DNA from 3 places in the Lysinibacillus sp. NPDC093210 genome. Region 3 is predicted to be linked to each of the others. Evidence: riboswitches for the same ligand, from Rfam matches in the RefSeq annotation. Region 3 holds a riboswitch; each other region holds the start of a gene.

Region 1 (10,983 bases), on a different contig from region 3:
GGTTCGAGTCCATTTAGGCCCATTATAAAATTATTCCGAAGTAGCTCAGTTGGTAGTAGCACCTGACTGTTAATCAGGTTGTCGCAGGTTCGAGTCCTGCCTTCGGAGCCATGGCCCCTTGGTCAAGCGGTTAAGACACCGCCCTTTCACGGCGGTAACACGGGTTCGAATCCCGTAGGGGTCATCTAGTAAAGCATGTAGCATATTGTTGCTACATGCTTTTTCTTTGTAATTTTTCAAATTATTTACTTAGTTATTATAAAATTTGGTAGAAGAATTTTCGACTGTCGGTTTAAATTTGAACAAAGTATTTCATATATAAAAGATGTATGTTTTCTGATGGATTTTTTCGTGGTGAATTTATTTCTATTCATCTAATATGAGGTTAGATGGAGGAAAACGACATGAAACTACAAGAGATACAACGTTTTTTAACACTTTATCAAATGGAACAAAATGAGTCTGCACAATGGCTAACAAATAGATTACAGCAAGTTGAACAAGAGGGAATATATATTCCTTCAACAGAGGAACTTACTTTTGGCGCACGAGTAGCCTGGCGTAATAGTAATAAATGTATCGGAAGATTATTTTGGCACTCACTGCATGTTGAGGATGCACGCGATGTTTTAGATGAGCAAGGTATATTTGAGAAGTTGCTACATCATATTCGATATGCGACAAATGATGGTAAAATCCGTCCAACGATAACCGTATTTGCATCTGGAAGAGTAAAGATTTGGAATCATCAGCTCATACGTTATGCAGGCTATGAGACAGAAGCAGGCATCGTTGGTGATCCACATTCTGTGCCATTTACAAAAGTATGCGAATCACTAGGTTGGCAGGGTGAAGGAACGGCATTTGATGTACTACCACTCGTTATACAGGTGGATAATCGTAAACCGCAATTATTTACAATTCCACGTGAAGATGTATTGGAAGTTGCCATTCGCCATCCTGAGCATCCACAGGTGGAGAAACTAGCGTTGAAATGGTATGCGGTGCCGATTATTTCAAGCATGCGCTTTCAAATGGCAGGTATTGATTTTCAGGCGGCACCTTTTAATGGCTGGTATATGGGGACAGAAATTGGGGCACGTAATTTAGCGGATCATGATCGTTATGATATGTTACCGAAGATCGCTGAAATTTTTGGTCTCGATACAACAAAGCAGGCATCGCTTTGGCGTGATCGTGCATTAGTTGAATTAAATATTGCTGTACTCCATTCCTTTAAAGAAGATGGTGTAAGTATAGTCGATCATCATACTGCTGCACAGCAATTTAAGCTATTTGAAGAAGCTGAGCAGAAGGCAGGCCGTGACTTAACAGGCAACTGGACTTGGTTGATTCCGCCATTATCTCCTGCAACGACACATATTTTTCATAAGCCTTATGTCAATGTATATAATACACCCAATTATTTTTATCAGAAACCCCCTTACTAAATGTAAAGAGGCAGCTCATAGTATAATGAGCTGCCTTTTATTAATTTATAAATTCATTTCTAGAAGCTCTAAATGAGCAGAAGAATAGTAATGCCGCAACGACAACAAATAGCCAGCCAGCAGTATCCCAGCCGCCAAATAAATCATGTAAGTAACCAAATAAAATAGGACCTACTGCGGCTAATAAATAGCCTAATGATTGTGCAAATCCAGATAAATCTGCTGCCTCAAATGCCGTACGTGTACGAAGTGTAAAGAACATCATTGCAAGTGAAAATGATGCGCCACCTGCTAAGCCTAGCAATATCATCCACAATACAGCAAGACTAGTCCATTCCATGACAAGGCCAGTAAAGCCGATGAAATAGAATGCAGTAAACATTAAAACGAGAGGTCGCTGTGACGTCATTTTACTAGCAATAATTGGTACAGCTAAAGCCATAGGTACTTGTGAAATTTGCATGATGGAAAACATCCAACCTGCACGATCTGCGGCTATTCCTTGTGCAATATAGATTTCAGGAATCCAAGCTGCGGTTGTATAAAATAATAATGATTGTAAACCCATCGCGCCAGTGACTGCCCAAGTAACTGGTGATTTCCATAATGGTATACGTGCTTTCGTAGTGGCTACAGTTGGTTCAGGCTTATTAAATTTTAATTGTGGAATCCAAATCAGAATAGTCACTACGACAAGAGCTAGAGCGATTGCAAGTGCACCTTGCCAGCCAAGAGATGCATTAGCTATGGGATAACTAATACCAGCGCCAATTCCAGCTGTTAAGTTCATGGACATTGTGAAAAATGCCATCAGTAATCCAACATGATAAGGGAATTTCATTTTAAGTAGCCCTGGAATAAGGACGTTACCAAATGAAATAGCTACACCTATTATCATTGTACCAAATACGAGTAATCCAGTTGATCCTAGTGAGCGCAGCACAATTCCTAGTGCTAATAAAATCGTTGATATAAATAAAGTTAATTCAAGACCCAGTTTTCTTGCTATTACTGGGGCAATAGGTGACACTAGCGCGAATGCAAGCAATGGAATAGTTGTTAGAAAGCCTGCAAGTACGTTAGATATACCGAGATCCTCACGAATGAAGGAAATAATTGGGCCTACCACCGTTAATGGCATACGTAATGTCGAAGCAAGAAAAATTACACCGATGACTAATAAGAGAGTTGTGCCCTTCCAGTTAATCTTTCTGCTAGGAAAAGTAGATTCCTCGTTAGTTGTCAAAATAAGTACCTCCCTAATAGAACAATTATAATTCGAACCACTATAACACTTTAACACAATAATAAAAATAGTAGAATATTCATAAAATACAGAACATTAATCGTTTTATTGAAATGTCTTAGGTCGTATGTTAAACTAAGACACATCATAAATTTAATAATTATATGCCTCATGTTTGTATTGAGGTAGAGGTCGCGGTATTTATAAGTAAGCTAATGGAGATGACAAGCATTGAAGATGTTAGCTGAAAGGAAATATTGCCGAAGTGTGAGGGGACTTGAAAACCTCATGCTGGGGCTGTCTCCGAAAGGAACAGAACTGTCACGTTGGACAACGTGTTGTGCTATCATTTTTAAGAAACAGAGGATTTACTTAGCCATCACAACGTTCATGTGATGGCATTTTTTTGCCTCTTAGAAAAGGAAGGAAGCTTTAACGTGAGTGAGATAAAAACTAATCAGCTCGGTCATAAAGCACCAGAGTTGAAAAAAGAATTAAAAAGCCGCCATATAACAATGATTTCGTTAGGCGGTACTATCGGAACTGGGCTATTTCTAGCAAGTGGTGGAGCTATAGCGCAGGCTGGACCAGGTGGTGCACTTCTTGCTTATGCACTAATCGGCATTATGGTGTACTTCTTAATGACGAGCTTAGGTGAAATGGCAGCTTATATGCCGTCATCAGGTTCATTTAGTACGTATGCAACAAAATTTGTAGATCCAGCGCTTGGCTTTGCACTTGGCTGGAACTACTGGTATAACTGGGCGATTACAATAGCCGCTGAAATTGCAGCAGTTTCTCTTATAATGAAGTACTGGTTCCCAGACAGCTCTTCGGCACTATGGACAGTCATATTTATTGCCATTGTACTTACATTCAATTTACTATCTGTAAAAAGCTATGGTGAAAGTGAATATTGGTTTGCAATGATAAAAGTTGCGACTGTTATTGTCTTCATTATTGTCAGCCTATTGATGATTTTTGGTATTTTAGGTGGGCAAGCTCCTGTAGGCTTTACGAATTTCTTTATAAGTGATGGACCCTTCCACGGTGGCTTCCTTGCTACATTCGGAATATTTCTAGCAGCAGGCTTCTCGTTCCAAGGGACAGAGCTATTAGGGATAACGGCTGGGGAAACTGATGATCCTGGTAAAAATATCCCGAAGGCTGTTAAGTCCGTCTTCTGGCGTATTATTTTATTTTACATTTTAGCCATTGCAGCAATAGGGATGTTAATTCCATTTACAGATGCTCGTTTATTATCTGAAGATATTGCTGTTTCACCATTCACATTAGTGTTTGACCGCTTAGGAATTGCCTTTGCTGCTTCATTAATGAATGCCATTATTTTAACGGCGATGTTATCTGCAGGTAATTCTGGATTATATGCATCATCACGTATGTTATGGCAATTAGCAGTAGATGGACATGCACCTAAGATTTTCGCTAAGCTAAGCCGTCGCGGAATTCCAATTTACGCATTACTGTTGACATTAGCAGTAGGTTGCTTAGCATTTTTAGCATCTTTCTTTGGTGATGGCGTTGTCTACATGTGGCTTTTAAACGCATCTGGGATGTCCGGCTTTATTGCATGGCTTGGTATTGCCTTTAGTCATTACCGCTTCCGTAGAGCTTTTGAAGCCCAAGGCATAGACCCAAAATTACTACCATATAAAGCAAAGCTATATCCATTCGGGCCACTCTTTGCATTTACAGTGTGTATGGTTGTTGTAATTGGTCAAAACTATACAGCTTTCACAGGCAATTCAATTGACTGGTATGGTGTCCTTGTTTCATATATCGGTATACCACTGTTTATCGCCTTGTGGTTGGGCTACAAAATAAAACATAAAACAAAAATGATTCCACTGCAAAAGTGTGATTTAAAAGTAGAAAAATAGAAATAAAAGCTGTCCTATTAGTTATAGGGCAGCTTTTATTTATTTGGCGTTAATTTCCGTTGCGTGCGGCCCAGGAGTCTGATTAGCTTGGTAAATTGTTTGAGAATTGTTTGAGTGCCTGGCACTTTTAAAGGCATTTTTTAAAAAAACATATGGTAAGCTATACAGATACAGGATAAAAATATAAAAATATGATGGCAAATGGTAATTAAAGATAATGCTTTATGGAAAAGAGGTGCCTAAACATGCAAAAACGTATATTACTAGTTGAAGACGATGAAACTATCCGAGAAATGGTCGACAAGTTTTTAACAATGGAGGGCTTTGCTGTTACATCCGTTACAAATGGTGAAGAAGCAGTGCAAATTTGTTTAAGTAAAACGTTTGATTTAGTTATTTTGGATATTATGATGCCTAAACTAGATGGATTAGAAGTGTTAAAAATAATTCGAGAAAAAGAAGCGATACCTATTATTATGATGTCAGCAAAAGACAGTGATGTTGATAAAGCATTAGGTCTTGGTTTAGGAGCGGATGATTATATTGCAAAGCCATTTTCAATGTTGGAATTTTCAGCGCGTGTGAAGGCTGCAATACGAAGGGCCACACAATATTCTAGCCCGATGGAGGAAACGAAGGGGACATTGACAATTGGTAACTTGGTAATTGATGTCGTTAATTTCTCAGTTGAAAAAGAACAACAACAGGTGAAACTAACTTCAAAGGAATTTGCTATTTTAAAGCTATTTATCACAAATCGGAATCGCGTATTTACTAAACAGCAAATCTATCAACTCATTTGGAATGATCAATATTATGGTGATGAAAATATTATTAATGTGCATATTAGAAGATTGCGAGAAAAAATTGAAGATGACCCTTCCAACCCTCAGTATATTAAAACACTTTGGGGAATTGGCTATAAATTAGAGGGCTAGGCGTATGATACTATTTTTATCTACCATTATTCTTTTTCTCTTAGCAATCATTCTTTTTCAGTTGAAAAGAAAACGAGAGCAAAACGATACAATCAGATACATGCACACAAAACTACAAGCTATTATGAATGAAAACGAACAAACAAACGAGAAAATTTTAGTTGCTACATCGGATCAAGAACTACAGCAAATGCTTACTACTATAAATGCATTACTGAATGATACGCACAAAATATTAGCCAAACATCGAAAAACAGAAAGTTCAATGAAAAAGATGCTTGCCAATATTTCGCATGATCTAAAAACGCCGTTAACAGTTGTGCTAGGCTATACAGAAATGTTGCAGCTACAACAATCGCTAAAAGATACAGAACACAATCGCTTACTTTCAGGAATCCATTTAAAAACGGAGGAAGTACTGAAGCTTATTCATACATTTTTTGATTTGGCAAAAATTGAAGCGGGCGATACAGAATACCCAATAACAAAAGTAAACATAAGTGAAATATGCCGAAAAAATATTTTGTCATTTTACGATATGGTGATGTCGATGGGCCTTCATATTGACATTAACATACCTGAAACACCGATGTATGCTCTAGGCAACGAAGAGGCGTTAGATAGAGTATTGAACAATTTAATTGCCAATGCGATTGCTTATGGGGCTGAAGGTCGTGTAATTGGGCTAACAGTAAGAAATAACGCTACCGATGTTTATATTGATGTCTGGGATTGTGGGAAAGGTATTGAGGAATACCATATAGACAGCGTATTTGAAAGGATGTATACGCTTGAAGACTCAAGAAATAAATCATTTCAAGGTAGTGGGCTAGGTCTAACGATAACAAAACGACTTGTAGAAATAATGAATGGTACAATCCAACTGAAAAGCATCCCTTATGAAAAGACGGTTTTTACGATTTCCTTAAAAAGAATGCTGTACTAATCTAGCCCTGCCTGTAGAGCTAAAAATGCTCTAGAGGCTTTTCTTCTTCTCTTAAGGAATTTGTAAGAATCAAGTAATAAAATAGAGAGTTTTACTTCTTATAATAAAGGAAGCCACATATGAGGGAGAGGTTAAATGGCGTATATTGTAAAAACAAATCAGCTTACAAAAGTCTACGATGGAAACGAAGTGGTTTCCACAGTCAATATGCATGTTAAGAGAGGAGAGATATATGGTTTTTTGGGTCCAAATGGAGCAGGGAAAACAACGATTATGAAAATGTTAACTAATCTGGCCAAACCGACAAGTGGGGATATTGAAATCTTCGGTGAAAAATTAACGGATCGGTCGTACGAAGTGCTAAAAAGAATGGGTACAATTATTGAATATCCCATTTTCTATGAAAAGTTAACAGCACAAGAAAACCTCGAATTACATTGCGAATATATGGGTTATTACGATAAAAACGAAATCGGCCATGTTCTTGATTTAGTAAAGCTAACCAATGTGGATGGTAAAAAAGTAAAGGATTTTTCGTTAGGGATGAAACAACGTTTAGGTATTGCCCGTGCGATAATGACTAAACCAGAGTTGCTAATTTTAGATGAACCTATAAATGGTCTTGATCCAGTTGGTATAAGAGAGTTAAGAGAATTATTCAAGATGTTAAGTAAAGAATATGGCATTACTATTATAGTTTCCAGTCATATTTTAGCTGAGATTGAGCAAATGGCGGATACAATTGGGGTCATTAATAATGGCAGATTAATCGATGAAGTTTCGATGGAGCATGTAAGGCATAGTCAAACAGATTTTATTGAGCTAATTGTCAGTGAGGGGAAAAAGGCAGCCTTTATATTAGATAGTCAATTACGCATCACCAATTTTAAATGCATTGATGAGCGCTGTATTCGAATATACGATATGTCCATTTCACAAAAATTACTATCTAAAACGTTAATAGAACATGATATTGAAATTGAAGAGATTAGTAGGAAAACAAGTTCTTTAGAGGATTATTTCTTGAAATTAATCAATGGAGGTGAAATCCATGCTTAATTTAATGCGTTTAGAAATGAAAAAAAACCATTTAGGCTCGTATGTGACAGCTGCTATTATCGCCAATGTCGTTATATTAGGTTTTATGTTTATGATTTTAGTTATCTCAAAAATTGAAGGTGACGCTGGTTTAGAAAACTATCCTATCGCTTTGACTGTCATTGATTCTTTTGTAAGATGTGTATTTATTATTTTTGCGGCTACACTAATTGCAAAACTTATTATTGGCGAATATAAAAATAAAACAATAATAACTGCATTTATGTATCCTATAAATAGAAAAAAACTAATCGCAGCAAAGCTTGCTATTGTTATATTATTTACATTTAGCGCTATTATCCTTTCAAATATTTTTATTACAGTAATTTTCCTTATTATTAGCGAGAACTTTCAATTAATCCCAGATACATTGACTAATGCAATGATTATGCAACGCATTCCTTCCGTATTAATGAATGCTGTAGCGGCATCCAGTATGGCCCTTATTCCATTGTATTTTGGTATGAAAAAATACTCTGTGCCAACAACAATACTATCATCTCTTTTAATCGTGATGGTCGTTTCCTCAAATACGGGCACATTTTCATTGAATGATATTATCGTAATTCCGATAACATTAGCAATTATAGGTATAGTTATTGCCTATTTAGCAATTCGCAACATCGAAAAGGTGGATGTTTAATAACATAAGTAAAGCCCCTGTGTGAAAATACCATACAGGGGCTTTAAAAAGGCCTGGGGAAGCCTGACGAACCTTATTTATTAATTATTCTCAGGTACATTAGACGTTGCATAGACCTCTACAGAAAGCTTAGCAGGTGCCGTTAATTTAGCAAAGCTAATATACAATAGGAAAGAAACTGCACCACCAACAATCCAAGCAATATCCAATCCATCAAGCATTTTTGCAATAGGACCTACATATAACTCCGTATTAATAAATGGAATTTGAATAAAGATGGTTAACAAGTAAATAATCATTGTTGGTATATTAATTTTCCCGAAAATGCCATCCTTTTTGTTGAACTCATCGGGAGGATAATGTACTCTCTTTAAAATATAAAAATCAGTTAATGTAATCATACTCCACGGAATGATAAAGAATAATATAAATCCTAAGTATAATTGGAAATTAGCCATAAAATTGCTAGAGCTCCAAGTTGCAATAAGCGCAATAATGACACCAATTGCAATGGAAGTAATTGTGCGCAGTCTAGCAGAAGTCTTAAACGTTAAAAAGTTACTCGCAATTGATAAAATAATAATACCTGCTCCATAAATATTTAAGGAGTTAATAACGAGGACACCAAGAGATAACAGTAATGCAATGATGAAACCTAATGAGCCCATATCTTTAATTTGTGCCATTACATTACCATTCACAACCATAGTGGCAATGGCAGCACCTAAAACCATCAACCAAACTGAACTTGCAAAGCTTCCAAGATAACTATAAGTAAATACTTTTTTTGATTGTGATGGATGGATAAATCTGGAATGGTCAGATACATACGGACCATACGTAATTTGCCATGTAACACAAATGGAAGTCATTAATAAAAACTGGCTGAAAGAAAAATTACCTGCATTTAAAAGATCCATGGAAACATTCGCTAAAATCATAAGAGATAAAATTATAAATACCACTGTAAAGCCAATTGTATAGATTTTCATTGACTTTTGAAGTAAGCCTTGTCCAAAAATAGCTAGAAGCACCATTGGAATAAGACTTACGATAACCGTTACATTCATATTAAGGCCGAGTGTTTCTTGCATGCCTTGTCCGACTAACACGGTATTTGTTGCGCCGTAGCCCAGATACATGATAAGAATGATTAACATAGGCAAGATAGCCCCGAAGTAGCCGAATTGTGCTCTACTTTGTACTACTTGTGGTAGACCTGCTTTAGGACCAGTAGCAGAATGGAGTGCCATAATCGCAGCTCCAATGCCATGTCCTAATAGGATAGCAACAAGTGACCACCAAAAATTTAACCCTAATACGATAGCTAGAGATCCTGTTACAAGTGTTGTAGAAACTGTACTTGCGGCAAACCATGTGAAAAATAGCTCTTTAGCAGTACCATTACGCTGTTCTAAAGGAATATGTTCATAACTAATTTCCTCGATAGAATTGCTCATAGATACCCTCCCTCTTATTAATTATTTTCAATATATTTATAGTGTTTTAAATTTAAACAGTTACTTTTAATGATGGCCAGTAAGCAGATTGAATTGAAATAACTTCATTGATTACTTTCTTTTCTACTTCGTTTACAAAATCCGGATACCCTTGGGAATCTTGGAATGGATCTTCAACATCACTTTTCACACCACATAATTCTTCAATAATGCGCAATGTACAAAATGGAACATAAGCATTACTGTAACCACCTTCATGACAAAAGACGATTTTTCCATCTGTATGCTTGTTTGCTAAGTTCATCATGATTTTCGTTAAATCTGCAAAGCCTTCAGCAGTCATGTTCATACGTCCAAGTGGATCAAACATACCTGGATCTTGTCCAGCAGAAATAATGATTAGCTCTGGTTTATAATCGTTCACGATTGGCTCCACGATTGACTTAAATGCTTCAATATAGCCTGCATTTCCTGTACCAGGAGGAAGCGGAATGTTCACGTTAAATCCCTTTCCGTCTGCCTCACCTACGTTCTCTGCATAACCCGTATTATTAGGGAAACTTAAATGCTGATGAACTGAGAAGAATAAAACACCATCAGTGTCATAGAATGCACTTTCTGTTCCATTACCATGGTGAACGTCCCAATCTAACACCATAACTCTTTCTAAATTGTATTTTTGCTTTGCGTATTTGGCAGCAATGGCAACGTTATTGAAAATACAGAAGCCGATGCCTTTTGCAGCTTCTGCATGATGGCCAGGTGGGCGAGTTAATGCATAAACATTATCGACTTCACCGTTCATCACAACATCAACAGCTTTTAATGCACCACCAGTTGAAAGTAAAGCAATTTCATAAGACCCTCTACCAACAATGGCGTGATCTCCAGCGTCTCCACCAGTTGTATCACTTAAATGCTTAACTTTATCTACATATTCCTTAGTATGGAACATTTCAATTTCTTCACGTGTTGCAGAACGTGGCTCAATTTGTTCTAATTCTTTCATTAGGCCACAACGATTAAGTAAATTATTAATTCGTCTTTTTGTTGATGGATGTTCGACAAACACATCTGTTTCTAAGTAACCACCCGAAGGTAAATATAATGTTCCGCTTCCGTTGTCGTGCCAGAAATAACTTTCGTCAAAAATATAACCTGTTTTCATCATCAATTCCGCCCCTTTGATTAAAAAATAATACCGATTTGCACCTTTGTAACACCCCTCGTCAAGGTGGAAAATGGTACTTACAGTTATGAAAATACTAGTTGAGGGAGATTTTTTCTTAAAATGAATTTC
Region 2 (10,983 bases), on a different contig from region 3:
ACGTCCCATACTAAACATTAATCGAGATGCACTTGCTTGCCCTGTTAAACCAGCTGTCACTGTCGATACAATAATCGCAACCGTATAAAGCGTTGCAAGAACTGCACCTCCTGCTTTTTCCGCTATATCAAATAATGCCGTATCAGCTGAGCTAAAGTTTGTAACATCCGGCCAAACGAGCTGAGCTACATAAGCTTGTCCAATAAAAATAAGTCCTCCGATTAAACAAGCTAAAATAGCTGCCTTCCAAATATCATCTTTTGGATTGACTGCCTCTTCAGAAAGAGTTGTAATCGAATCGAACCCTAAAAACGAGAAGCAAGCCATTGCTGCACCAGAAATAATTGCTGACATAACGAATTTTTCATCGTTGAAGAACGGCAAAACAGTAAAGAGCGACGTACCACTTTCCCCACCGACAACTGACTTCACACAAAAAATCACAAAAATAACGACTACAACTCCCATAAAAATAACGAGGATTTGATTTGTTTTTGCTGCGATACCAATTCCTAAAATATTTACAGTAGTTATAATACCTGCAATTAGTAACACCCATACCCAATACGGAACAGATGGTATTAATGCATTCGCATATGAAGCACCTACCATAAATACAATGAGTGGCACTAAAACATAATCCATAAACATCGCCCACCCAGCAAAAAATCCTAAATGTGGATTGATGGCACGTTGCGTATATGTATAAGTTGACCCTCCATTTGGAAAAACAGCAGCCATTCGACCGTAACTATAGGCAGAAAACATCATTGCAACCATTGCAATCAAATAGGCTAATGGCAACATCCCACCTGTAGACTCTGCTGCAAAGCCATAAATATAAGCTGGCGCAATCGGTGTCATAAAAGCAATGCCGTAAATGACTAAATCTTTTAATGTTAAAACACGCTTTAACTGTGGTGTATGATCATTGGGTGTTTGACTCATAGTCTATTCCTCTCACACATTCACTGGGTTACGTTTTGATAATTCTTCCGTTACTAAATCAATTACTTCATCTGTGCTCATTACTTGGCAATAAATTTGATTCATAATCATTATTTCAGCATCATGAAGCTGTTGCGTTGCAGCTGCACATGCATCTTCAACTAAAATAACTTCAAATCCTGCGTCAGCTAAGCTTCGAACTGTTGAAGCAACACATTGGTCAGTTACAACCCCTGTACAAACTACTGTTTCAATGCCCATATTGCGCAGTAAAAATTCATAATTCGTTCCACTTAATACGCTATCTGTCGTTTTATTTACAACAATCTCGTCATCAAGAGGCTTTAATTCATCCACCATCTCCGCTCCTGGATCACCGATTGGCAATAAAATATTGTTCCATCCTGGACGGCGTTGTACAGGAGAACGGTCTCGTCCATCTTTATGATGGCAAGCAATGCGACCAAATGTTACTTCTAATTTATTAGTACGGAAAAAATCTAAAAGCTTTCTATTGTTCGGAATCGTTAAATTGTCGATACGATTAAAGAAGTATTCCCACTGTTCAAACATTCCCTTTTCTTTTGCAACCTGCGCGTCTAAACCGTCTCGGCTAATAAACTGGTGTTGCATGTCTACGATTAGTAATGCTGTTTTATCAGGGTCCACGTTTATTTTTTGACCGTCAGTCGGTAAAAATTCATAATATAATGTTGATGTATTATCCATAATAATTCCTCCAAAATACCTCTAATTCCAAATTGTTTAGACAAATAAAAAAAAACAGACTCCTTTGTGCAAAAGAATCTGTCTAACACAAAAATGACCTACTCATTTTTAAAGCTAGAAACTAAAAATGAATCGACCATTTAAAATTCCCACTGTTTGTCTAAACAGAGATAGCACAACTTCATAAACAAGTATGTTTACGAAGACAGTCCTGTAACTATTCGTTACAGACCCAGCATATGATGGCGAGAACTCATCACATACTTCGGCGACACTTCCTTCTACCTAACATCTTCATCTTCTCGGACTCCATTAGGTACTGTTAATTGTCGCGCCTCTACCTCACTATCGAAAAAGTGAGGTTTATTTAATTGTTTGAAATAATTATATTATTGCGTTTTTTCTATGTCAACTTTAAATTTACTATATTTTATAAGATTTGCAGCACACTTCTTCAAAAAAATAACATAATAAATACTTTTATACAATAATTATTTGCAATAAATATAATAATATACCACAAATTGTATAATAGCTTAATTATCCACATTCTAATAATTCGATTTACAATATAATTTATAAAGTTGGTACTTCTTCTTTCAGCATGACATGAGAAACTTCGAAGCAATTCCTTGTTTATAAAGCATCGGACTTAGCCAGTGAGAACAGATTGCTTCCTCAGGAATGTAGTAATCTCTGAATATAAAAAAACCACCAATTAAAACGCTAATGCATTTCAAATGGTGGATAAATAAACTTACGTTGTTTAAATAGTTTCGCTTACATTTCCTCTATTATCTTTTTTAAGCATTAGCATGACAATAAAGGATATACAATATAAACCTGCTAAGTAGAGCATCGCAACTTTCATATCATAACTTTGTAGAATATAGCCGACAAGGATTGGTGAAAAACCACCTATAGCTCGACCAAAGTTAAAAATTGTATTTGTTGCCGTACTTCGAATTTGAACGGGATATAGACTGCCAATCAACGCTCCATATCCGGCAAACATACCATTTGAAAAGAATCCGACAATTGCACCACCTATTAGGACACCAACGCTACCCGTAGCATAAGAGTATGCAAACACAGCACATGCTGAGGCAATAAGGAAGACGCCAAAGGCACGCTTTGCGCCAAAACGATCTAGGAATAGTCCAAAGGTTAACATACCAATAATCATGCCAACGGCTGTACTAATTGTCCAGATGGCAGAGCTTGAAACAGATAAACCTTGGGACTGTTGCAACATTGATGGTAACCAAATCATTAATCCGTTATAACCCGCAATTTGAACAGTTGCCATTATGATTAAAGAGATTGTTGTAATCGCTGTTCGAGGCGTTTCAAACAATTGTACCAGCTTACCCTTTTCATCTTTCTTACTAGCCTTTTTATTTTTCTGAGCAGCGAGCCACTCAGGTGATTCATCTAAATTTTTCCTTACGATAAAGGCAAAGATAACAGGTATTACACCAACAAAGAATAATGCTCTCCATCCTAATGTAGGAAGAATGATGGCACTTAGTAATGCTGCTAAAATAACACCATATTGAGCACCTACACTGACATATGAAGATGCACGCCCTTGTTTATTTTTCGGCCAAGCTTCTGCAACAAGTGCCATACCAATACCATATTCTCCTCCGGCACCTATTCCTGCGATAAATCTAAATAGGTACACTTGTTCAATGCTAGTGGCTAATCCTGTTAAAGCCGTCCCAATTGCAAACAAGATGACGGTATAGGTAAAGACTTTTACCCTTCCATACTTATCTGCTAAAACTCCGAAAACAATTCCTCCTAATAGCATCCCTACATTCGTTATAGAAGAAATAAGTCCTCCAGTTGCTAAATCAATGTTAAATTCTGCAATAATCATTGTCATCGCAAAAGAGATAAACATGATGTCCATGCCTTCTAATGTTAAACCAGCTACCGATGCGACCACGGTTTTTTTTCGATAATCCATTCTACTCTCCTCCAGTATGTTCTAGATGAAATAAATCTCTTTTATTTACGAATGAATGGATGTATCTATATAAATATAACGTTTCCATTCTCCTTTTAAGCCTCACTGGACTTCCTTTAAAAGAGGTACGTTAGTTGTGTAATCACAGCTAAAATGCAAAATAAATGCCCTTCCGTCAGAACAGACAAAAGGGCATGAATAAACAAAGATATTACTAACATAATAGCTTAAAGTATCATATAGCCCTTTTCAGCCTCTCTGGACCGTATTAAAGGTAAATTATTTCAAAAGATATCTTAGCAAAATTATTTATATTTTTATACAAGAAAATTTTGGTAATAAATTAATTAAGCCCGTTCTAGTAATGCTTTCAACTCATAAAATAAATTTCAATAGTTGCTCTCAAAAAAACACTAGTCAAGATATGCGGAGATTGTTTTATCAATACTTCCAACGAATTTTACTTATATATGGAAATTGCTCCACTCAACCAAAAATACTTCATTCATTAATCGGGTAATCGGGCGGTTTACTTGTACTCACGAAGATAAACTCCATATTAAAAGGCAACAAACGCAAGGTTAGTTGTCTTTTTTAAAATTAAATGTTAGGCGTTGGTCAGCTAATTCTAGCGCTTCACAATGTGCGAAGTGTATGCGGCAACACAGGGGTGTTGTTGGGTTTAGTTTTATAGGCTCGACTCCAAATTAGTGGAATCGAGCCAATTTTCTTCATCATATTCGGTTTTTGCTTATTCTATTAAAGTCCCATTTCGTTAGCTCAATAAATTCAACAAAAAATATCTTTATTCATTTTTTAATACAAAAAGAACGAATCCCATTAATAAGAATTCGTTCTTGATAAATAATTATATGAACTCCCACGTTGATTAGCAAACAGAGCCAGGCACTGTTCGGCATTAGTATTAGATAGGAGAATATGTCAGTGTCCTGTCATTTTTATCTTTGGGCTAAAGTCTAAATACGCATTAATGCGCCATTAGGCTTTGGTAAATCGTGATCTGTTATTTGATTCATTTTACAAAAATGTTTAAAAAATCGTTGTGCTAGCTCTTTTTCTGTTGGTTCACTCTTCAACGAAACTATATCAAGTAAAATTTGAGCCATCCATAAATTATCAAAATAACGGTATTTGCCTGTATTCCATGTCATTTTGTCAGGGGATTTTTTATCTGTATAATATTTCCACAAAAGTAGCTGATTCGATTCCTGTTCTGTAAGTTGGAGTCTGTATTTTGAATGGGCAGGAATATTTCCATCTTCACACAGCTTACCGATATAATCTTCATTCACCATATAGACACCTAATATACGTCTGTCTTTTTCAGGCATGCCGGAATCTAATGCTGTTAACAGGACAGCACTATTTTGGTGCATGCGAATAGGTTTGTTTGGCTTCCCTTTGTTATTACCACTTTTTATTGCGCCTGAAAAAACCTTCCACTCTGAAACAGAACTATTTTGTTCTTCTATGTCACACCTAAATACCATTTGTGATTCAGGATGGAGTTTATGATGTTTCATAAGTTTTTCGTGTTCTAATCGAAGTTTCTGGTTTTTTCGTTGTAGTTTTTTTTCTTCTTCCTTCTTCCATTCTTCCTCCTTTCGTTCTATTTCCTTTTTTTGTATTATTTTTTCAATTAAATGAGCATCACTTTTATCATGTAGTTTTAGGTACTTTCCAAATACATCAGGGAAAACAAACATTTTATTTTCCGAGGCAAAATGTATTTCAATAATAGACTCATTATGTTTAACTATACTACCCATGCCAAAACGCTTATGTGTAACTTTTTTATTGATTAGATTCATTATTCTAATCCTCCTTTTGGAATAAAAACGCGGTTACTATTAGATAGTAAATTAATTAGTTAATTCAACAACACATTATCTTAAAAGCTCAAATAACTGTTTTAATTTTTTCCTTTTTACTTAATAAAGGATATAAAAAAAACGTATCCAAATTCTATCTGCAAAAAAGGTCAGTGGAATTCGAAATACGATTTGAAAAAAACAACTATAAGACTATTATAACATTTTTTTAAAAAATCACAAATTTATTATTGACACCAAGTTTTATTATGATGTAAAATTAAAAATTATTCTCTAAATCCTCATGAAATAATTTTCAAATAAGAACCTTATAAAAAGGCTCGAAACCTCTGGAAATCCTCTATAAAAAACTGTTTTCCGTTGATAAGCATAGGATATCCTCATGAAATAAATCAATGATATTCTTCAATTAAGCTCCAAATAAAAAGACCCCAATTTAGCAAAAGTTATTTGCAAAATCAGGATCTGTAAGGAAATTTTTTACTTTTCAAATTATATAGTAAAGCTTATAAATTATCCGAATTGTTAAGGAATTGTATGTGTACCCCATTATTAAGATAACTCCAACCACGCAACCGCTTCACAATGTGTGGAGTGTGGGAACATATCGACTGGTTGGATTTCCTGTGTTTTGTATCCGCCATCTTCTAAAATGCGAAGGTCACGTGCGAGTGTAGCAGGGTTACATGATACATAAACAACCCGTTTTGGACGTTGTTCTAAAATTGTTTGTAAAAGTGCTTCATCGCATCCTTTACGTGGTGGGTCTACAACAAGGACATCTGCTTCTTTACCTTCCTTATACCAGCGTGGAATCACTTCCTCTGCAGGGCCTGCCTCGAAGTACGTATTGGTAAAGCCGTTAAGCTCTGCATTGCGTTTTGCATCTTCTATTGCTTGTGGTACGATTTCGACACCCATAACAGCCTTCGCTTTTTGAGCTAGGAATAAAGAAATTGTACCGATGCCACAATAGGCATCAATGACACGTTCATGACCTTGTAAATCAGCATAGTCTAGCGCTTGCTTGTATAGCACTTCCGTTTGCTGAGGATTTACTTGGTAGAACGAGCGTGCTGAAATTTCAAAGCGCACATCACCGATCGTATCAATGATTACATCATTGCCCCAAAGGTTGATCGTTTCATCACCAAAAATAACGTTTGTTTTATCGCTATTGATGTTTTGCATTATGGATGTAACGTTTGGCAATAGTTTTAATATGCTCGCTACAGCCGCTTCTTTTTGCGGGAATTTTTTCTTTTTCGTAACGAGTACGACCATAATCTCACCTGTTGCACGTGCCGTACGGATAACGACGTGACGCAGCATCCCTTCATGTGAGGCTTCATTATAAGGTTGTATACCGATTACCGTTAATTCTTTTTTTAGTCCTGAAAGAATTGCGTCCGCTTCGCCTGTTTGAATTAAACAGCGGTCCATATCAACAATTGTATGGGATTTCGTTTTGTAGAAACCAGCAATGACTTGTCCCGCGTCATTTGTAGAAAATGGAATTTGAGCTTTATTGCGATATTGCCAAGGCTCCTCCATCCCCTTCACTGGTAAAACTGGTGCGTCAATTTTGCCTAAGCGTTGCATAACATTACGCACCATATTTTCCTTCCACTTTAACTGCCCCTCGTACGATAGGTGCTGCAACTGACAGCCACCGCATTGCTTAAAATAATCGCAAGGTGCATCTACTCGATCAGGTGAAGGTTTAATTATTTCTATCACCTTTGCAAAGCCATAATTTTTTAGCGTTTTTAAAACATGAATTTCTGCTGTTTCATTCGGTAAAGCACCTTGAATAAATAATGGATAGCCATCGACTTTTGCGACGCCATTGCCATCATGTGTTAAATCTTCTATATAAACTGTGAGTTGTTCATTCTTTTTTACGGGTGCTGACATTCGTACATCCTCCATTTCAATCTTCTTATTGTAGCATGTGATAGCGGAGGAAAAAAGAACAAGGCATGAATTTATCACGCTATTCTACTTGAACAACTATGACTCGCAATGTGAACGAGCTCCCGTTTTCCTTAGCGTATCTTCATTTGATAGTTAACCTTAGCACAGACAGTGCTAAAAAAGAGCCGCTAGTCGCGACTCTTTTCATTATTTTTCGTTATATAATCATCTTTTGGTGCCCACCAGAACATAACAATAATCCCGATAACGACAACAATAAAGGGTGCATAAAACATTAAAAACTTTTCCATCGCTATAACCTCCTATGCATGATGGTCTTCTTTCCCTGTCACATAATTTTTGTTGAATAAGAATAATTTCAACAATAAATATAATGAAGGTAGAAGCAGGCATAATCCTAAAACAAATACGATGACTAACGCAATGGCCATTTGTGTGTTTGTAAAGCTATCATAAATCGTCAAATATGGATACAGTAAATATGGATATTGTGCGATACCATAAGCGAAAAATGCTACCGCGAACTGAGCGATTAATAGTCCTACAGCAAGCCCATAATTTTTTCGCATCCATAACAATATGACAGTAATAATAAATAATACTGCGGAAATAGCAAACATCCACCATAAGTTAACCATATGCTGATAGCTTTCAGGGTTAATCGATTTCATTTCATACATAATCCCAAGTGCACTAATCATTAAGGGTGCTGCCCAAACTAATGCATATTTTCGCATTAAGTTTGTGGCCTCTACATCTGTTGCCTTATGTGCATACCATGTTAAAAATACTGCGGATATATAAAGGACAGCTGCTATGCTTAATACGACAATACTCCAAGCAAATGTACTCGTATATAGTGTCCAATAATTTAATACTGGTTGACCTTCCACCATATCTACATAGCCGCCACCTGCAATAGCAAATACTACAGATAATGATGCTGGAATAAGTAAACCTGTTAAGCCATATGTCAGAGAATACCCAATATGTCCACGTGCACCATACGATTCAAATGCATAGTACGAGCCACGAATCGCAAGCAGCACTAATGAAATACTTACCGGTACAAGCAAAATTGTTCCATAGTAAAATGCTGTTTGAGGGAAAAACCCTACAATCCCAACAAAGAAAAACACTAGAAAGACATTCGTTACTTCCCATACAGGCGATAAATATCGTTTAATAATATTCGTTATGATATGGTTTTTCCCAATAAGGAGACTGTAAGCATTGAAAAAACCTGCACCAAAATCAATGGATGCGACCATCACATAACCAAAAAGGAAAATCCACAAGACTGAAATTCCTAATATTTCTAATGTCATATGATGTCACCGCCTTTTTCTATATTCCGATCTTCAATTTCACGCTCAATCGGGTTCTTTTTAAACATGCGAATTAATACAACGGTACTACCGATTCCAAGTACGGCATAAACACCTGAGAATAAAAGCATCATTAAATCCACATGATCGCTCGTTGTTGCTCCCTCTGGTGTTCGCATAATACCGTATAATATCCACGGTTGACGACCAACCTCCGCAAGCCACCAACCTGCTTCAATCGCAATTATGGACAGTGGCGCACCGGCAACAATAATCCATTTATATAACCGTGAATGAATAAATCGCCAACGACGTAGTTTCCCTACTACATAAACTAAGGATACTAATGCCATAAACATGCCGATAAAGACCATGATGTTAAACAGATAGTGAATATAAAGCGGTGGTCGGTCTTCCTCCGCATATTGATCTAAACCTATCACTTCTGCATTTGGATTATTAGCTGCCAGAATACTTAATGCATAAGGTACTTTAATAGCATACTTTACTTCCTCGCCATCCAGCACACCGAATAAAATAAGTGACGCTTTATCTGTTGTTTCAAAATGCCATTCTGCCGCAGCTAATTTTTCTGGTTGGTATTCCGCTAAGTATTTGCCTGAGAAGTCGCCTATTATTGCAGCTGAAATCGATGTAACCAGACCAATCTTCATTAATAAAAATAATGATTTTTTATGGTAAATATGATCAGAGCCTCTAAGCATACGATAGCCTGCAATTGCTGCCAACACAAATGCTGATGTCATGTAGGCTGTTACAAGCACATGCGCTACTTTAGTTGGCATAGCTGGGTTAAACATTGCTAAAAATGGTTGAATATTAACGAGCTGACCGTCCACTATGTCAAAGCCTTGTGGTGCGTTCATAAAGGCATTCACGATTGTTATAAAAACAGCAGACATGGATGCACCTAAAGCAACAGGAATTAGAAGGAGCATATGTTTTTTCTGACTATCGAAACGATCCCAAGTGTATAAGTAGATACCTAAGAAAATGGCTTCAAAGAAGAATGCAAAGGTTTCCATAAAGAGCGGTAATGCTATAGTTTGCCCTGCAAGTTGCATAAAATTCGGCCATAGTAACGATAATTGTAATCCGATAGCTGTACCTGTAACGACCCCTACAGCAACGGTAATAACGAAACCTCGTGCCCAACGTCGTGCCATTAAAATATAATGCTCATCATTCTTTTTATATCCAGTCCATTGCGCAATCATAATCATTAACGGCACGCCGACACCAATCGTTGCATAAATGATATGGAACGATAACGTAAGCTCCGTTAATGCACGACTCCAAAAGACTGCTGATTCATTAATCATCTCAATACCCTCCTAACTACCAAATATTCTTCCCAGTATGGAAAGTAGCATGATAATTGCAACACCAAAGCTTAACCAAATAAGCTTTCTTTCCTGTGACTTATACAAATTGCACCACTTCCTTTCCTTATCCATACCCATATTTTCCACTATTTCAACGCAAAAAACCTTTAAAATGGACCGAAACTTCGGCCTATTATAAAGGTTTCAAATTTTGTTCATTTAATATACGCATATTCGCCAAACATTTTTCTTAATTCGTTCACAACCCCAATTTATGAGGGGATTATAAACAAATAAGTGTAAATTTCCAAAACTTATTTACACTTATCTGCAAATGTTCCATAAGAGTAGTTTAAATTCGATCTTCTTCACGAATATCTTCAATTGGTACAAAAATTTCAATATGGCGCTTCAAATTTTCAAATGTTGCAGGTGCATCTCCACCATATTCGCCATCTAGATTTAAATGCACTTCGTTTTCCGTCGTAACTTTCACAACACTTGCCTTTTTATAAATAACACGATCATCCTTTAAATGTTCGCCTCGCAACGCCATTGCCGCAAGCTGAATAAATTCTGGAAGGCTCACTTTTTTCAATACTAATAATGTAAAGTAACCGTCGTTTATGCTCGCATCTGGCGCAAGCTTTTCAAAGCCTCCAACAGAATTCGTTAAGCCACATAAAAACATCATTGCATCTCCATCAAATACTTCACCATCATATTCAATACGCATATGTGATGCCTTAATAGATGGAATCATTTCAACCGCTTTTAAATAGTAAGCTAACTGCCCTAGCATTGTTTTCATTTTGCTCGGCACTTCGTACGTTAGCTCAGTAATACGCCCCCCAGCAGCGATATTG
Region 3 (10,983 bases):
CCAGTAGAAGTAGAAGGTGAAGTAGCTGTAGTAAGTGGTTCAGCAGCTCCTGCTGGCGATTATAAAAAGGTATTGGCAGCTGTTAAATTAGCTGATGCAATTCGTTCTAAAGGGCATTTAGCTGCAGATATTTATCCTTTAAAAAATCGTGCACTTCAAACAGCACAAATTGAAGAAAGTGCGTTCAACTTAAGTCCTGCGGATTTAGCAGAAATACCTGCTGCTATCTTCTTCAAAGATGTGCCAGCGGGCGTGAAAAATGGTAAGGATGCTATTGACTATTTGAAATCTGTCTATACAGATAAAGTAGCTTTTGAATATGAGCATGTTGTAGCAACTGAAGAACGTGAATGGATTCAAGCACAAATCGAATCTGGTTCTTTAAAACAAGCACTAACTTCAGATGAGAAAAAAGCGTTATTAGATCGTTTAACACGTGTTGAAAACTTTGAAAAATTCATTCACAAAACATTTGTTGGTCAAAAACGTTTCTCTGGAGAAGGTTTAGATACTCAAATCGTCCTTTTTGATGAAATTTTAAAAACAGTAGAAGCAAACAATGTTGAAAATGTTCGTATAGGAATGGCGCACCGTGGTCGTCTAAATGTACTAACACATATTTTAAATAAACCATATGACATGATGTTCTCAGATTTTGCACATGTTTCGAACGATTTATTTATGCCAGAGCATGGTCGACTTGAAATTACAAAAGGTTGGACTGGCGATGTGAAATACCACATGGGTGCTTCATATACTCGTGAATCAGGCATGAACATAAAACTAGCATATAACCCTTCTCACTTAGAAGTTGGAAACCCAGTTGTATTAGGATCTACTCGTGCAACACAAGATGAAACATCTAAACCAGGGCAAGCTGTGCATAATCCAGCTAAAGGCTTAGGTATTCTTGTACATGGTGATGCTGCATTCCCTGGTCAAGGTATTGTTACAGAAGTATTAAACTATTCGAAAACAGAAGGTTTCTCAACAGGTGGGACAATTCATATTATTGCTAATAACATGATTGGTTTCACTACAGAGCTTCAAGACTCACGTTCATCTGTCTATTCTTCTGACCCAGCAAAAGGTTATGAAGTACCAGTTGTTCATGTGAACGCAGACAGCCCAGAAGCTGTTTCTCAAGTAGGTCGTTTTGCCGCAAGCTACCGCCAAAAATTCGGTAAAGATATTGTTGTTGACTTAATTGGTTACCGTCGACATGGTCATAATGAAACAGATGACCCAACTGTAACAAATCCAGAAACATACAAACTTGTTGCGAAACATGAGACAATTCGTGCATTATACGGTGCGCAATTAGTAGCAGAAGGTTTAGTTACGGCTGATGAAGTTGCTGCACTTGATTCAGCTATTTATGCTGAAATGCAGGTTGCTTACGATCACGTAAAAGAAATGGCAGAAAAAGATGAACATAAACATTTAGAAATGCCAGAAGAATTGAAAATTAATTTCCCACAAGTTGATACAGCAGTAGGTGCTGAACGTTTACAAACGATTAACGAAGAACTGTTAGTATTTGAACAAAACTTCGAGCCACAAAAGAAATTAGGCAAAATTTTAGAAAAACGTCGTGATGCATTTGCATCTGCAAAAATTGATTGGGGTCATGCCGAAACATTAGCATACGCAACAATTATTCAAGATGGTACGCCAGTACGATTTACTGGTCAAGATGCTCAACGTGGTACATTCTCACAACGTCATTTAGTGTTACATGACAAAAATAATGGTAACGTATTTACACCACTACACCATATTTCTGGTGCAAGCGCTTCATTTACAGTACACAACTCACCATTAACAGAAGCTGGGGTTGTTGGCTTTGAATATGGTTACAATTTAGAAAAAGGCAACGTACTTTCAGTATGGGAAGCGCAGTTTGGTGATTTCGCGAACATGGCGCAAGTGATGTTTGATAACTTCATTTCAGGGGCACGCTCTAAGTGGGGTCAAAAATCTGGCTTCGTCATTCTTTTACCTCACGGTTATGAAGGGCAAGGTCCTGAACACTCTTCAAGCCGTATGGAACGCTATTTACAAATGTCTGCTGAAAATAACTGGTTTGTTGCAAACTGCTCGAATGCAGGGAACTACTACCACTTATTACGTCGTCAAGCAGCAATGTTGGAAACAGAAGGTGTGCGTCCGTTAGTTGTTGTATCACCAAAATCTTTACTTCGTCATCCATTAGCTGCAGCAAATGCTGAACAATTAGCAAATGGCTCATTCCAAGAAGTAATCGAGCAACCAGGTTTAGGCTCAAAAACTAAATCTGTTGAACGAATTGTATTAGGTACTGGTAAAGTAATGATAGACTTAGCAGACCGCGTGAAAGATGGAGAAGGCTTCGATCACTTACACATTGTTCGTGTAGAGCAACTTTACCCATTCCCAACAGCGCAAGTTGCTGATATTATTGCTAAGTATCCTAACGCTAAAGAAATCGTATGGGTACAAGAAGAACCTAAAAACCAAGGTACTTGGAATTACGCATTGGAAACATTACATGAATTATCTGAAGGTAAAAAGCTTCGTTATGTAGGTCGTCCTGCAATGAGCTCAACTTCTGAAGGTGATGCGGATTCTCATAAAGCAGCTCAATCAGCTCTAATTGAAGAAGCAGTTGCTGAAACGGTAAAAGTAAACTAAATATATCATTATTACTGGAAGCTGGGCTACATGCCTAAGGCGGTAGCCCTTTATGTGCATGATACGCATGCACATTAATCAAAGGAGGAAATGAAAGTGGCTGAAATTAAAGTCCCTGAATTAGCAGAATCGATTACAGAAGGTAGTATTGCACAGTGGGTTAAAAAAGTGGGAGACCGCGTAGAAAAAGGCGAATTCATCGTTGAGCTTGAAACAGATAAAGTAAATGCTGAAATCATTTCTGAAGAAGCTGGGGTGTTAACACAAATTTTAGCTGAAGAAGGCGATACTGTTCTTGTAGGTCAAGTAATCGCTGTTGTAGAAGCGGGCGAAGGGGCGGCACCTGCACCAGCAGCAGCAGCACCAGTTGCGGAAGCTCCAACACCAGCGGCTCCTCAAGCGGTAGCAGCTCCAACACCAGCAGCACCTGTTGTAGAGGAAACTTCAGGCGAGCGTGTAATTGCATCTCCTGCTGCACGTAAACTTGCTCGTGAAAAAGGTATTGATCTTGCAGCTGTATCTCCAGTTGATCCACAAGGTCGCGTACGTGTACAAGACGTTGCAGCTCACGGTACAGCACCTGTAGCAGCACCTCAAGCAACACCAGCAGCACCAAAAGCAGTAGTAGCTGTTGACGAGTCACGTGTTACAGTTGAAAAAATGAGCCGTCGCCGTCAAACAATTGCTAAACGTTTATTAGAAGTAAAGCAATCGACTGCTATGCTTACAACTTTCAATGAAGTAGATATGACAAACGTTATGGCATTACGTTCTCGTAAAAAAGATCAATTCTTTGAGTCTACTGGCTCTAAACTTGGTTTCATGTCATTCTTCACAAAAGCAGTTGTAGCTGCACTTAAAAAATACCCTTATGTGAATGCTCAAATCGTTGGCGATGAAATTCACTTAAACAACTTCTTTGATATTGGTGTAGCTGTATCAACTGAAGAAGGTTTAGTAGTACCAGTTGTACGAGATGCTGACCGCAAAAACTTTGCTGAAATTGAAGATTCGATTGCAGACTTAGCTAAAAAAGCACGCGATAAAAAATTAGGTTTAGCTGATCTACAAGGTGGTTCATTCACAATTACAAATGGCGGTGTATTCGGTTCATTAATGTCAACACCTATTATGAACGGTACACAAGCTGCTATTTTAGGAATGCACTCAATTAAAAAACGCCCAGTTGAAGTAAATGGCGAAGTTGAAATTCGTCCTATGATGTACTTAGCATTATCTTACGACCACCGTATTATCGATGGTAAAGATTCTGTAGGCTTCCTTAAAACTGTTAAAGAGTTACTTGAAAATCCAGAAGATTTATTATTAAATTCTTAATTCGATAATTTAAGTGTTTAAACCCTGCAAACTTAACTGTTTTGCAGGGTTTTTTTCATATTAAATTGTTTTCCGCTATAATGGTGCTGGATGGTCTAAATGACCTTTGTTTGACTGAAAAATCGATTCTTATGGTTTATAAATCTTGATTTTTATAATAAAAATTTGTGAAATGATGGCAAACATATTTAATGTTATTCTACTTAATTTATGGATTTAAAAAGGATTACAGGCTAATTTTGTTATTAGTCAGAAAAATGATAAAACTATCTTGACGAATATGCTAGCTTTATAGTAATATCTATATAACAATTAAATAAACAAACCTCACTTTTGTTTTTTGTGAGGTAGAGGCGCGGTATTTATTAGTCCATTGCTGAGTATAAGCAAGCGAAGACGTAATGGAGAAGGAAATATCGCCGAAGTATAAAAGGAGCTCGTACTTTTATGCTGGGTCTGCAGTGAATAAGTGCAGGACTGTCCTAGTAAATTTAATTCCAGTTTACTAGGTTGTGCTATCTCGGAAACATGGAAATTATAGTGAGGATTTGGGCAACTGTCAATAAAAGGTAAGACCTAAGTTCAAAACTTAGGTCTTTTTTTGTACAGTTGCTTTATTTTTTTTACAGAAAAGGGGAGTTTTAGATGAAAAGAAAATGGTTGTTATTTATGTTAGCGGCAATGACAGCAATCGTGTTAGCGGCTTGCGGTACTGGTGACAAGGATGAAAAGACAACAGGTGATGGTTCAAAGGAAGAAACTGGTGGGGAATTCCGCATTGGGATGGAAGCAGGTTATCCACCATTTAACTGGACTCAGCAAGATGATGCAAATGGAGCTGTAAAAATTGCTGATAATGCAGAGTATGCAGGCGGTTATGATGTACAAATGGCGAAAAAAATCGCTGAAGGTTTAGGTAAAAAATTAGTAGTTGTAAAAATGGAGTGGGATGGTTTAGTACCTGCGCTTCAGTCAAAAAAAATCGATGCGATTGTAGCAGGGATGTCTCCAACAGAAGAACGTAAACAAACAATTGATTTTACTGAAAACTACTATACTTCTGATTTTGTAATGGTTATTAAAAAAGGTAGCAAGTATGAAAATGCAAAATCAATTCAAGATTTCTCAGGTGCAAAAGTTACATCTCAGCTAAATACATCTAACTATAATGTTATCGATCAAATTAAAGGTGTAGAAAAGCAAACAGCAATGGAAAACTTCTCTGCAATGCGTGTAGCGCTAGAAGCTGGCAAAATTGATGGCTATGTAGCTGAACGTCCAGAAGGTATTTCGGCAGCAGCAGCTAATGACAAATTCACATTTGTTTCTTTTGAAGAAGGATTTGATACAGATATTTCAAATACTTCAATTGCAGTTGGTTTACGTAAAGGTGATGCTAGTCTAGATAAAATCAATGAAATTTTAAAAGGTATTTCAGAAGATGATCGCCAAAAAATTATGGAAGAAGCTATTCTTCAACAACCTGCAGCTCAGTAATGCAAAAAGAGATAGGGTTGTCCTTCACGAAAAAACAGCATACTGGCAGTTTCAAGTATGCTGTTCTTACCAAGTGAAAAATCACCTACAACATATGAAAAGAGAAGTTGATTTTTACTAAATTAAAGTCGTGACATTTTGCTAAAAGCGACTGGGACAACCTTTATCACATTTAGTTTGTTCAGAGAGGAAGTCATGCTGAATAAAGTCATGTCTAAGAAGTGTGTCACATATTTTGAATAAAGCAAATTAATTCAAATGAAGAGATGATTTCACTAAAGGCATAATTGATATAATGCAACAACACGTTGTTAGGAGGAACATCATGAGTTTAGAATGGATCATTTCTATTATAGAAAACAACTGGCAAATGTTTTTACGAGGTGCGTATTATACGTTACTCATTTCAACAATCAGTACAATTATTGGTGCATTCATCGGATTTTTTATTGGGATTATGCATACCATTCCAGTTCGTAAAAAAAGTATAAAACGTTTTTTATTAAAATGTATTAATTTTATACTGACATGCTATGTTGAATTTTTCCGTGGTACACCAATGATTGTACAGGCAATGGTAGTATTTTACGGACTAGATATTGCTTTTGGCATCGATATGCACTTCATTACTGCGGGTATTTTAGTCGTTTCACTGAATACTGGTGCTTATATGGCTGAAATCGTACGTGGTGGGATTGTCTCTATCGATAAAGGTCAATACGAGGCTGCTTCTGCGATTGGCATGGGGCATGTGCAAATTATGATGCATGTTGTATTACCGCAAGTTGCACGCAACATCTTACCAGCAACAGGAAACCAATTAATTATGAATATTAAAGATACGGCCGTTTTAAGTGTAATTGGTGTAACGGAATTATTCTTCCAAACAAAATCGATTTCGGGTAATAACTTCCGTTATTTCGAATCTTTCTTTGTAGCATGTGTGCTTTACTTCATTATGACATTTACGGCTTCGAGAATTTTACTATATGTAGAAAAACGTCTTGACGGTCCGGATGCTTATCAAAAAGAACTGAAAGAAATTGACTAGGGGGGAACGAACAAATGGCAATCATTCAAATAGAACATTTAAGTAAATCATTTGGTCGTAACCAAGTATTAAAAGATGTGAATTTTAAAGTAGAAAAGGGAGAGGTTGTATGTCTAATCGGTTCATCAGGATCCGGCAAATCAACACTCCTTCGTTGCATTAATTTACTTGAAACACCAAATGGTGGGGAAATTATTTATAAAGGGGAAAATATTTTACACGCAAAGCATAACATTCAAGCTTATCGTACTCATTTAGGAATGGTTTTCCAACAGTTTAATTTGTTTAACAATCACAATGTGCTTAAAAATTGTACAGTTGGACAAGTAAAAGTGTTAAAGCGTTCCAAAGAAGAAGCTGAAAAAACAGCTTTAAAGTATCTTAAAATCGTCGGGATGGATCAATATGTGAATGCAAAACCTCGTCAACTTTCTGGTGGTCAAAAGCAACGTGTGGCCATTGCTCGTGCATTATCTATGAACCCAGATGTAATGCTTTTCGATGAGCCAACATCCGCGCTAGATCCAGAAATGGTTGGGGAAGTTTTGAAAGTAATGCGTGAGTTAGCAGATGCCGGAAATACGATGCTGATTGTTACACATGAAATGGAGTTTGCAAAGGAAGTTGCAGATCGTGTTGTGTTTATGGATAAAGGTGTAATTGTTGAGGAGGGGCCTCCTTCAAAGGTGCTAGTAGACCCTGAACACGAACGTACAAAAGAGTTTTTAAAACGAACGCTGAAGTAATTTCTGCGTTCGTTTGTATTCTGTCTTTATTCATGTTAACTACCGTTGTCTACATGGATTGTAGTGGAGGGCGGTGACTCCTGCTGGAACGCGCGCAAGCGAGGGCTGCGGCTTATGTGCCCGCGACAGGGCCTGCCCTCAGCAGAAATCAAAAGCGGTAGACTTTATACTTATTTTCTAGAATTCCATTCAGCATATAAAATGAAGCAAATGGCAAATGCGACAGCGATGATAAAAAACCATTGTGGAACTCCACCGAAACTCATAACAACACCTCGAGTATAAATTTTATAGTATGAAATAAGCAAACAATTCGTTATTAAGGACAAAATATAGACTTCTATAGTTTTTTCTCCACAAAAGAGCCAAAATCGTATAAAATAAACAATAGATGTTAGCTAATGGCTAGTAAAGAGAGGTAGAGAATTTATGTTACATTTAAAATGGAAAGATGCACCAACACTTCGTACAGTTACTTGCAAACATACGAACGCATCAAAATATTTAGTATCAAACGTATTAACAGTTGGGAAAGAATATGAAGTGAAAAATGAAACAGAAGAGTTCGTTTTCATTATTGACAACACTGGTAATATTGGTGGTTACTATAAAGAGTATTTTGCATAATTATATAAAGGGGTGTCTCACATAATTGCTGAGACACCCCTTTATATAATTTAGCGCCCCATAATATTATTCCATCGTTTTTGATTGTTTCATGCCAGCTACATCCTGTTGCAGATGTTGTTTTTCCTTTTCGGTAGCTGTATGTAAAGCAAAAACATCTTGAATGGCCATTTTAAGCTCATGTTGTGTTTCTTTAAATTTCGATACCTGTTGTTCAAAAGATGAGCTTGTAAATCGTTCATTTGTGCGTGCTAGTCGTTCTTCTAGCTGTGCATAATGATGATCCATATTCATCGAAAGCATCATAGCTAACTGATTTTTCCAAAGAGGAATAAGTGTGACAATTGAAAACTCGATTTTCTCAGCAAGTGTTTGATTTGCTTGTTGAATCATGCGTATTTGAGGTGCTGTTTGCAATGCAACCTGTTGGGATACTTGTAAATCATATATACGTTGATCAAGACGCTCAAGTTGTGCCGTGAAATCATTGAGCTGTTGAATAGCGAGTGGCTGTTTAGTCGTTTGTACGATGCTGACTTTTGAAGGTAGCTCTACCTCAATAGCCTGGTATTTTTTCATCTGTCCAGCCGCAATGGCAGTTGCTAACTCTTCAAAAAAACCTCGATTATGTGTGTACAATTGCTCTAGCAATTCAACGTCTCTTATTAGCTGTAGCTGTGCACGTTCGAGTTGGACGCCTATTCGTTCTACTTGAATACTAATTCGTTCAAACTCAGTAAGGGTTTGTTTAACAGTTGGTTCTGTTTTACCGAACATTTTTTTAAAGAAGGAAGGTTTTTTAGGCTCTAATGCAGCAGGGTCTACACGGTCTAACGTTTGCATTAATGAATCGAGCATCTGTCCGATTTTTGTGACATCCTTATCCTTCACTTGTGCAAGCATGCGATCTGCAAATTGAGAGACGGCGCGTTGAGAGTCTTGGCCTAAAGTTAACACTGATTCAAAATTAGTTAGGTCAATTTGACTTGCATATAAAAGTGCACGGCTTTGAGCAAGAGGTGATAGCGTTTCATAGGTAGTCATTGCCTCTTGATTTGACGATTCTAAATAGGTTTGTACAAGAGGTGAGATTCCTGGTAACGATTCTAATGGAAGGATAGAATCTCTGTTTGCTGTCATTTTTCATCGCCTCGCCATTCCAGTTGTTCTTTTCTTCTTAAATTGGAACGGTTTGCAAATTCAATTTCCATTTGAAGATGATCAATATCATTTGAAAGAGCATCTTTCAAGTCAATTTGAAATGTAGAATTTAAATCCGATAACGTTTCGCGCGTTTTTGATAATGTTACTTGGATTTCTTTATCTTTGACAGGTTGCTTTGATAGCATTGTATACTTATCAGTCAATTCAACTGCAGAAGGGAGGTGCGCATAAAAAAACGGCTCCACATTGTAAAACTTTTGCGGATCAGTTTTTACAATTTTAACGATATTTTTTGAAATACGAGTCATTTCAAGTAATTGTTTAAAAGCAGAAACTGAACGTACGCGTAAATAGTTTTGACTTAATGTTTGAATATGCTTGTTTGCCGTTGAAAGCTGTAATTCTATATGTTTGTACTCATCCTTCGAAATACCAGCTATGTGCATAACTTTTCTTTTTTGATTATGTTTTAGCAACGTTGTACTCGTTGCATAGGTTCCAGCGAACAATAAACCACCAAGGAAGTATCCTGGATTTGCTGCAAACGCTGTGATAGAAACAGTTGATAGTGAAATTAAAAGGCTAGCGGTATGTCTAGAGAAAAACTGTCCTATACTGAGCATAGTTTCTTCCTCCTTGCTTTTCAGTATGTCTATCTTTTAATACGTAATAATCGACATAAAGTTTCACTAATAATAATAGTGCTTTCATTAATTTTACTGCTGTTTGCTAAGTTTCTCAATGAATACACCTGCGCAAAAGCCCTAAACTTGCCTAATGGTGTACTTATAACCTTTATAGTATGTTCGATTTATAAAAAGACCATTACCAATAGTCCGTTAAACTTAAGTTTTTCTTGCGTTTAAAGGGAAGTAGAAAAAAAGAAGCCAGACTTAAACAATGTCCGACTCCATACGTACATAACCTTTTAAATCGTCGTAAAGTTCTAAAGTAAATGAGTTAGAGTCTGCCTGAGGGCTAACACCCTTTTGAACAAATAATAGAAATTCGTCAATTGCTTTTTTTGAGCCTTCTACTTCTACTTCAATTTGGTCTTGTGCATTTAACTTGCAATAACCTTTTAAACCAAGCTCAATTGCTTTTTGTTTAATAAAAAAGCGATAGCCTGTCCCGTAAATATCTCCAAAAAATTTAATCAGCGCTCTCTTGTTCACGCTAAAACCTCCCAAAAGTAGTAGAGGGATAATCCCTCCAACTTACTGCATAACACGTTCTTTTTCCAAATAAGTAATTAAGTTATTAATAAAGAATAGAACTCGCTCAGAGGCTTCATCCACCTCTTTCAAATGGTCCTCTGCTTTTTTAATATTACCAGCTTTAAAGGCTTCTGCAGCCAGTTTGGCAGATTGGTGTACTCGTGAGTGAAATTCATCTAAATCACGATAATCCTGTAAATGACCAAAGCGTTCAACAGTACGGGAAGCAGTATACCATTTACCTAGACGACATTCCGTATGTGAAGATACATCACTTGGCTGTACTTCTTCTAAACCAAGGAACATATTATAAATACGCCATTTCCATAAAATATGATCTGCTTTAGAAAGTTGTAATAGGGCAATTGAAGAAAGCTGGACATTATTATTTGAAATAATGTCATTACGGAAACGGTTAATCTCTTTTCCTAATAAGTGAATATCGCTTGATGTATTAGAACTATAGCTGCGAATATCATCTTGAAGGTTAGAAATTTCAATCATTCTGGCAGATACTTCATCAATTGCGGCAGCTTGCTCCTGCGAAATCGCAGCGGTATTCGTCACATCAAGATTAATGCCTTCAATTGCGGCAACGATGGCATTTAACAAAGGTAACGATTCCTTTGCCTCAATTGTTGCTTCTTTAATAATAGATGTCGTTTCTGTA

What was found. Region 3 has a riboswitch for lysine ahead of ACIP9C_RS14665 (transporter substrate-binding domain-containing protein). Riboswitches for the same ligand answer to the same signal wherever they lie in the genome.
Positions count from the first base shown of each region.
Region 1: linked by a shared signal. The riboswitch ahead of ACIP9C_RS13165 (amino acid permease) and the one ahead of ACIP9C_RS14665 (transporter substrate-binding domain-containing protein) in region 3 are both predicted to bind lysine.
Region 2: linked by a shared signal. The riboswitch ahead of ACIP9C_RS19830 (cysteine hydrolase family protein) and the one ahead of ACIP9C_RS14665 (transporter substrate-binding domain-containing protein) in region 3 are both predicted to bind lysine.

Region 1 is NZ_JBIVOE010000004.1:369,589-380,571, reverse strand. Features, by position in the region: tRNA gene ACIP9C_RS13190 (tRNA-Ile) at 1-22, shown strand, start outside; tRNA gene ACIP9C_RS13185 (tRNA-Asn) at 35-111, shown strand; tRNA gene ACIP9C_RS13180 (tRNA-Glu) at 113-184, shown strand; gene ACIP9C_RS13175 (nitric oxide synthase oxygenase) at 405-1,451, shown strand; gene ACIP9C_RS13170 (CynX/NimT family MFS transporter) at 1,492-2,697, opposite strand; lysine riboswitch at 2,876-3,051, shown strand; gene ACIP9C_RS13165 (amino acid permease) at 3,135-4,598, shown strand; gene ACIP9C_RS13160 (response regulator transcription factor) at 4,844-5,536, shown strand; gene ACIP9C_RS13155 (sensor histidine kinase) at 5,541-6,482, shown strand; gene ACIP9C_RS13150 (ABC transporter ATP-binding protein) at 6,618-7,541, shown strand; gene ACIP9C_RS13145 (ABC transporter permease) at 7,534-8,223, shown strand; gene ACIP9C_RS13140 (purine-cytosine permease family protein) at 8,304-9,683, opposite strand; gene ACIP9C_RS13135 (class II histone deacetylase) at 9,736-10,854, opposite strand.
Region 2 is NZ_JBIVOE010000010.1:29,521-40,503, reverse strand. Features, by position in the region: gene ACIP9C_RS19835 (APC family permease) at 1-948, opposite strand, end outside; gene ACIP9C_RS19830 (cysteine hydrolase family protein) at 961-1,677, opposite strand; lysine riboswitch at 1,841-2,025, opposite strand; gene ACIP9C_RS19825 (MFS transporter) at 2,444-3,652, opposite strand; gene ACIP9C_RS19820 (malate synthase) at 4,630-5,484, opposite strand; gene rlmD (23S rRNA (uracil(1939)-C(5))-methyltransferase RlmD) at 6,058-7,422, opposite strand; gene cydS (cytochrome bd oxidase small subunit CydS family protein) at 7,611-7,733, opposite strand; gene ACIP9C_RS19805 (cytochrome d ubiquinol oxidase subunit II) at 7,746-8,771, opposite strand; gene ACIP9C_RS19800 (cytochrome ubiquinol oxidase subunit I) at 8,768-10,114, opposite strand; gene ACIP9C_RS19795 (diacylglycerol kinase) at 10,470-10,983, opposite strand, start outside.
Region 3 is NZ_JBIVOE010000006.1:9,369-20,351, reverse strand. Features, by position in the region: gene ACIP9C_RS14675 (2-oxoglutarate dehydrogenase E1 component) at 1-2,673, shown strand, start outside; gene odhB (2-oxoglutarate dehydrogenase complex dihydrolipoyllysine-residue succinyltransferase) at 2,770-4,011, shown strand; lysine riboswitch at 4,352-4,537, shown strand; gene ACIP9C_RS14665 (transporter substrate-binding domain-containing protein) at 4,657-5,508, shown strand; gene ACIP9C_RS14660 (amino acid ABC transporter permease) at 5,834-6,559, shown strand; gene ACIP9C_RS14655 (amino acid ABC transporter ATP-binding protein) at 6,574-7,305, shown strand; gene ACIP9C_RS14650 (DUF6501 family protein) at 7,735-7,932, shown strand; gene ACIP9C_RS14645 (toxic anion resistance protein) at 7,999-9,072, opposite strand; gene ACIP9C_RS14640 (5-bromo-4-chloroindolyl phosphate hydrolysis family protein) at 9,069-9,719, opposite strand; gene ACIP9C_RS14635 (acylphosphatase) at 9,990-10,271, opposite strand; gene ACIP9C_RS14630 (methyl-accepting chemotaxis protein) at 10,314-10,983, opposite strand, start outside.